2 regions of the Symbiopectobacterium purcellii genome follow, and region 2 is predicted to be linked to the other one. Evidence: predicted binding sites of a transcription regulator. Region 2 holds the regulator's gene; the other holds the start of a gene.

Region 1 (3,417 bases), 1.7 Mb from region 2:
CACCGTGTTACCCAGATTGCGCAGGTGGATCAAGGTTTCCAGCAGGCGTTCATTGTCCCGCTGGTGCAAGCCAATGGAGGGTTCATCCAATACGTACATCACCCCCACCAACCCGGCACCAATTTGGCTCGCCAGTCGGATACGCTGCGCTTCACCGCCAGAAAGAGTTTCGGCAGAACGCGACAGCGACAGGTAGTTCAATCCTACGTTCACCAGGAACTTCAGACGATCGCCTATCTCCTTCAACACCTTTTCAGCAATCTGCGCGCGCTGACCACTTAGCTTCATGTTTTGGAAGAATGTCATCGCATGGCCGATACTCATGTCGGAAATCTGCGGCAGCGTAGTCTGTTCGACAAACACATGGCGCGCTTCCTTACGCAGGCGCGTGCCGCTGCAACTGGCACAGGGACGATTGCTGATGAACTTGGCCAGCTCTTCGCGCACCGCGCTTGATTCGGTTTCCTTGTAACGCCGCTCCATGTTGTTCAACACGCCCTCGAAAGGATGGCGTCGCACCGACGTATCGCCACGATCGTTGATGTATTTGAACTCGATAGTGTCTTTACCGGAGCCGTAAAGAATGACGTGACGAATTTTTTCACTCAGGCTGTCGTAGGGGGCCTCGACATCAAAACGGTAATGCTCCGCCAGTGAACGCAGCATCTGAAAATAGTAAAAGTTGCGTCGATCCCAGCCGCGAATAGCCCCCCCCGCCAGCGACAGCTCACCGTTTTGCACCACACGCGCTGGATCGAAGAACTGTTGCACGCCCAATCCATCACAGCTCGGACAGGCACCTGCCGGGTTGTTAAAGGAGAACATGCGCGGTTCCAGCTCATGCATGCTGTAGCCACACTGCGGACAAGCAAAGTTGGCGGAGAACAGCAGTTCGGGCAACTTGCTGTCATCCATATCCGCCACGATGGCGCTACCGCCGGAAAGCTCCAGCGCAGTTTCAAACGATTCCGCCAGACGCTGTGCCAAATCTTCACGCACCTTGAAACGATCGACCACCACTTCAATGGTGTGTTTTTTCTGTAATTCCAGCTTGGGCGGATCGGAAAGATCGCACACTTCGCCGTCGATACGGGCGCGGATATAGCCTTGTGTCGCCAGGTTTTCCAGCGTTTTGGTGTGCTCCCCTTTGCGATCTTTAACAATGGGGGCGAGCAGCATCAGGCGAGTCCCTTCCGGCTGCGCCAGCACGTTATCCACCATCTGACTGACAGTCTGTGCTGCCAGTGGTACGTCGTGATCCGGACAGCGTGGCTCACCCACGCGGGCAAAGAGCAGGCGCAAATAGTCGTGAATCTCGGTGATGGTACCCACGGTTGAGCGCGGGTTATGAGATGTGGATTTTTGCTCGATGGAAATCGCCGGTGACAACCCTTCGATATGATCGACGTCCGGCTTCTCCATTAACGAGAGAAACTGGCGCGCGTAGGCAGACAACGATTCAACGTAGCGCCGCTGCCCTTCCGCATACAGGGTATCAAACGCCAGCGACGATTTACCGGATCCCGACAACCCGGTGACCACAATCAGTTTATCGCGGGGAATTACCAGATTGATATTTTTGAGGTTATGAGTACGGGCACCACGAACTTCGATCTTATCCATTCACATACATCCCGGAGTTAACGCTATTTTCATCATCCCGCAGGCGGAGATAACCGGTACGAAACGTGCAATTATGACACAAAAATACACCCGCTGCGTTTTCTAGCACCGCAGATGGCGGCTCAGTGGGGGGACATGCAGAAGAAATACGCTAACAAAAAACTGAATAAACATCCAGTACTCTGATGCAACAATGTAACCAATAAAAAAAGTGTGGATGCAACATCGCGGGTACTCAGCACAGTGCTGGCATGTTATGATTTCTGGCTTAGACTTTACGTATTGACTCATCAGGAGACACAAGCATGGCCAGCAGAGGCGTTAATAAAGTGATTCTTGTCGGGAATCTGGGGCAAGACCCGGAAGTCCGTTATCTGCCGAACGGTGGTGCCGTTGCTAACCTGACTCTGGCCACGTCGGATACCTGGCGCGACAAGCAGACCGGCGAGCAGAAAGAGCGCACAGAATGGCACCGCGTCACGCTGTACGGCAAGCTGGCTGAAGTGGCTGGAGAATACCTGCGTAAAGGCTCGCAGGTGTATGTCGAAGGTCAACTGCGCACGCGTAAATGGCAGGATCAGGGTGGGCAGGATCGTTACACCACGGAAGTGGTAGTCGACATTTCCGGCTCCATGCAGATGCTGGGCGGCCGTCAAGGCGGTAGCGCACCAGCAGGCGGCAACGCAGGCAACAGCGCACCGCAGGGTGGCTGGGGACAACCACAGCAGCCTCAGGGCGGTCAGGCTTTCAGCGGTGGTGCACAGCAAGCGCCGCGCCAGCAGAACAATGCCCCGATGCCTGGCGGCAATGAGCCGCCGATGGACTTTGACGACGATATTCCGTTCTAAGTTTTTGGTTCAGCAAAAACATAACGTCCTGCTAAAGCAGGACGTTATGTTTGAAGGATTCATGTTGAAATTCATAATGCCACAACACCGCGCCCCCTCCACTATTTCACCATTCCCCCGTTATACAGCTCATCACCTCTTCCCGAATTAATCATTTCGTTAACATGCTGCCGACGCTCAGAACGCGCTCTCGCACTGTTCACTCGATCTTCCTGATATCGATCTTCTCGTTCACGCATAACTTGCATGTTTTTTTGTGAGCGATTAAAGCTGGTATTGACGTTTTTATTCAACGTATCAATGGTTGCCTTGATCTCTCCCAGGTTGGCCATTTTGGATGCATGATGCGGGTAAGAAGAGCTTTCTATTTTAGCTGTCAGTTGATTTGCACGCGCGCTTACCACGTTTATATCGGCTAACAGCTGTCTGAGGCTGTTTACATTAGGACGTTGCCAGTGTGTCGGATTTTGCAAATCGCGATTAAACGTTGTCACCAGATTCTCAACGTATTTCACGGCCTTTCTCAATCCAAGGATATCCTTCATTCGGACCGTTTTGGCACTGGTTGTGATTTCTCTATTGGCCGCACTGGTTTGATTACTGTTTGCTGTCGAGATACTTATCATTACCGCTGATACCCTTTCATTATTAAATTCAGCGGAAATGCTATAGGGTGATCGATTGATAATCTTCCATTTACAGTTCGCCATCAGGGCCCGTCCGGCGTCTGAATCGATTATCGCAACGCGTGCTGTGTTTCCCGCTCTGCCACCTGTGCTTTTGCCGTTTTCTGCATCATTCGACGCAAGCGAGAGAGCCCAACATCATGTTGATAGAGGTATTCGTAAGCGTTCGCGTCCGGTGCCAAGTTTTCCAGCAAGCGCCTATCCTGTTCCAGTACGGCCCAATGCAATTTCTCTAAACGATTTCGGTACATAAAACGCCA
Region 2 (3,417 bases):
AGCACCTCGGTCAGCAATGACACCTGGGTATTGGCCTTCAGCGCCAGCTTATCCAACAGGGGAAACAATTTCTCGGTGGGGATCAGCGCTTCAACGACAATGGTAATATGGGTTTCCCAGCCACGCGCCAGCGCTTCCGCATCAGTGGTCAGTTTATCGGCAGCTTCAAGCAGGATTCGCCCCCGTTCGAGCAACATACGCCCCACGTTGGTAAATTTTGTGCGATGCCCTGAGCGATCAAAAAGCACGACGTCGAGCTCTTCTTCCAGCTTCTGCATGGTGTAGGTGTAGCTCAGCGCCGACGGCACGCGCCCCAACTCATCAGCCGCTGCCGCAAAGCTGCCACGGCGATCGATGGCATCCATCACTCGCAGCGCTTCCAGCGTTAATGCCCGTTCTTTTGCCATTTATTCACTCATTCAGGAATTTTGAATATACCGACCAGATTAACTAGCTAACAATCCAACGTCCACACAATTACTATTTGTTTAGTGTAATTTTTGAGGTTCAGAACCATGATCATATGCAGAACAGCGGAACAGTGCGGTCAAGCTGACTACGGCTGGCTGCAAGCGCGCTACACCTTCTCCTTCGGCCATTATTTCGATCCTGAGCTGTTAGGCTTTGCCTCACTGCGCGTGCTGAATCAGGAAGTCCTCAAGCCTGGCTCGGCATTTCAGCCACGCACCTACCCGCAGGTCGATATTTTAAATATTCTGCTGCAAGGTGAAGCGGAATATCGCGACAGCAACGGAGGCCATATCCGCGCAAAAGCGGGCGACGTCCTGTTATTAGCCGCACAGCCTGCGGTGAGTTACAGCGAGCACAGTATCAGCGATACCACGCCGCTGACACGTTTGCAGTTGTGGTTCAATGCCTGCCCGTCGCGGGAAAACAGCGCGCTGCAACGGCTTGCACTGTGCGATACAAAGGTCAAGCTGCTCGCCTCACCGGAAGGTGAAAACAGCAGCCTGCAACTTCGCCAGCAGGTTTGGGTACACCATCTGCAATTGGACGAAGGCGAACAGCACACGTTTACGCTCAACGGCAACCGCGCCTATTTTCAGGTGATTCACGGTGCAATGGAAGCCATGACGCCGCAAGAGAACGCAGCGATGTTACAGTGTGGAGACGGCGCCTTCATTCAGCAGGAAAAACAGCTGACTATCCGCGCCAAAGCCCCGCTGCGTGCGCTGCTTATCGATCTGGTTGCCTGAGGCGCATTAAACCCACTGATGGATTATCACAGCGCGATCCATGCCTTACATGGTAAGATGAACAACATGTTCATCATCATGCGGTAGGATCAGGCCAATGGATTCAAGCGACCAAGACAAACTCCTCGCCCAGGCGGAAAGTATTTGCCAACAGCGCAACGTACGCCTTACGCCACAGCGACTCGAAGTGCTTCGGCTGATGGCGCAGCAACACGGCGCGATCAGTGCGTACGATCTGTTGGATCTGCTGCGCGCTTCAGAACCGCAAGCCAAGCCCCCTACCGTCTATCGCGCACTGGATTTTCTGCTGGAGCAAGGGTTTATCCACCGCGTGGAATCGACCAACAGCTATGTCATGTGTCACCACATTGAAGAGCATAGCCATACTTCAGCGCTGTTTATTTGCGATCGCTGCGGACAAGTGACAGAACGTCAGACGGAAGGCATTGAAGCCATTCTTCAGCAATTGGCACAAAGCGCCAATTTTACGCTGCGCCACAGCGTGGTAGAAGCGCATGGCCTGTGCGAGGCCTGTCAGGAAGTGGCTGATTGCCGTGAACACGGGCACTGCCACCACGACCATACGGTGCCCATCAAAAATGCGAAACCTGGTCGTTGATCTGAGCGTGCATCACGTCCCCGACAAGGCTTTTCCTGAACAGAAGCGCCCTGTCGGTTAACGGGATTTAACTCCACTCACCGTTACGGATAACGCCGACGGCCAGCCCTTCGATACTGAAGCTCTGCTCACGCAAATCAACCACGATGGGAGCAAAGGCCTCATTCTCCGCCAGAAGTTGTACGGTATTACCTTGACGCTTCAAGCGCTTAACCGTCACTTCATCTTCGATGCGCGCCACCACTACCTGTCCGTTACGCACTTCTTGCGTTTTATGCACGGCAAGCAAATCGCCGTCCAGTATCCCGATGTCCTTCATCGACATACCGCTGACGCGCAGCAGAAAGTCTGCGTGCGGCTTGAACATGGCCGGATCGACCTGATAGTGGCACTCGATGTATTCTTGCGCCAGCAACGGTTCACCGGCCGCAACACGACCAATCAGCGGCAGACCGGCATTTTCTTCTTCCATCAGCAGGCGGATCCCGCGTGATGCACCGGAGACGATTTCAATTACGCCTTTACGCGCCAGCGCCTTCAGATGCTCCTCCGCCGCGTTAGGTGAGCGGAAACCCAGTCGCTGGGCAATCTCAGCACGCGTTGGCGGCATGCCGGACTGCGCAATATGATCGCGAATCAGATCATAGACCTGCTGCTGTCTGGTTGTTAATGCTTTCATCCCGCCCCCTGGTTGTTTATACAGTTTATCTGTGAGTATATACAGGTCATCGCGGCTTGGGAATGACAGAGAGGCAAATAGCCGTGTTTTTATGAGCATTGCCCCAAAATCATGCTGAAATCACCCCAGAACCAGAGGCCAGAGAATGCTGACCCAGACAATGGCGGCAAAGACCAAGGCCACAAACACAGCCGCCGATCCGATATCCTTGGCGCGCCCGGACAGTTCATGGTGCTCCGTCCCCACGCGATCGACAACGGCCTCAATCGCGCTGTTGACTAACTCCATCAGCACCACTACCACCACCACGCCAATCAGCAATAGCCGCTCCAGCAGTGACACGGGGAGCCAACACGCAACCAGCACCGCTACCACCAGCAGCATCAGTTCTTGCCGAAATGCAGCTTCGTGCTGCCATGCCTGTTTCAGCCCTTTGAGAGAGTACCCGGTTGCCTTGATAATCCGAGTTACCCCGGTAGCCTTATTCATGTTTTTTCACCCGTTTATCAGAGATTTTTTGCAATTTTCCCGTAACACCGTTGTCTCACACCACAGATCTCCCGTGTACTTTCTGGTATCCTTGCGGCGCATTGCTACTCATGAGGCTTCTGGTTGTTATGTCCGGCTGGCGTAAAATTTACTATAAATTACTGAATTTCGCACTTAAATTGTTAGTGAAAAGCAAGATAATTCCTAACGATCCCGTGGCGGAGTTAGGGCTAGATCCGTCTCGCCCCATCCTTTATGTGCTGCCCTATAACTCACAGGCGGATTTACTGACGCTGCGCGCAAAATGCCAAGCTTTAGAACTGCCCGATCCGCTGGAACCGACTGAAATTGACGGTGTATCACTGCCCAGCCACGTGTTTATTAACGATGGTCCGCGCGTGTTCCGCTATTAC

Evidence for each region. The regulator LexA, encoded in region 2, represses DNA repair genes until DNA is damaged. The targets are predictions, from matches to a motif close to TNCTGTATGTACATACAGNA.
Region 1: uvrA (excinuclease ABC subunit UvrA) is a predicted target of LexA. The motif match lies at 1,784-1,803, and genes of this name have one in related genera.

The regions. Positions count from the first base shown of each region.
Region 1 covers NZ_CP081864.1:3,760,644-3,764,060, forward strand. Annotated here, with positions in the region: gene uvrA (excinuclease ABC subunit UvrA) at 1-1,623, opposite strand, end outside; gene K6K13_RS17610 (single-stranded DNA-binding protein) at 1,929-2,471, shown strand; gene K6K13_RS17615 (hypothetical protein) at 2,573-3,181, opposite strand; partial or broken gene K6K13_RS17620 (Rieske 2Fe-2S domain-containing protein) at 3,208-3,417, opposite strand, start outside.
Region 2 covers NZ_CP081864.1:483,897-487,313, reverse strand. Annotated here, with positions in the region: gene K6K13_RS02215 (LysR family transcriptional regulator) at 1-407, opposite strand, end outside; gene K6K13_RS02210 (pirin family protein) at 516-1,217, shown strand; gene zur (zinc uptake transcriptional repressor Zur) at 1,315-1,836, shown strand; gene lexA (transcriptional repressor LexA) at 1,904-2,515, opposite strand; gene K6K13_RS02195 (diacylglycerol kinase) at 2,636-3,004, opposite strand; gene plsB (glycerol-3-phosphate 1-O-acyltransferase PlsB) at 3,133-3,417, shown strand, end outside.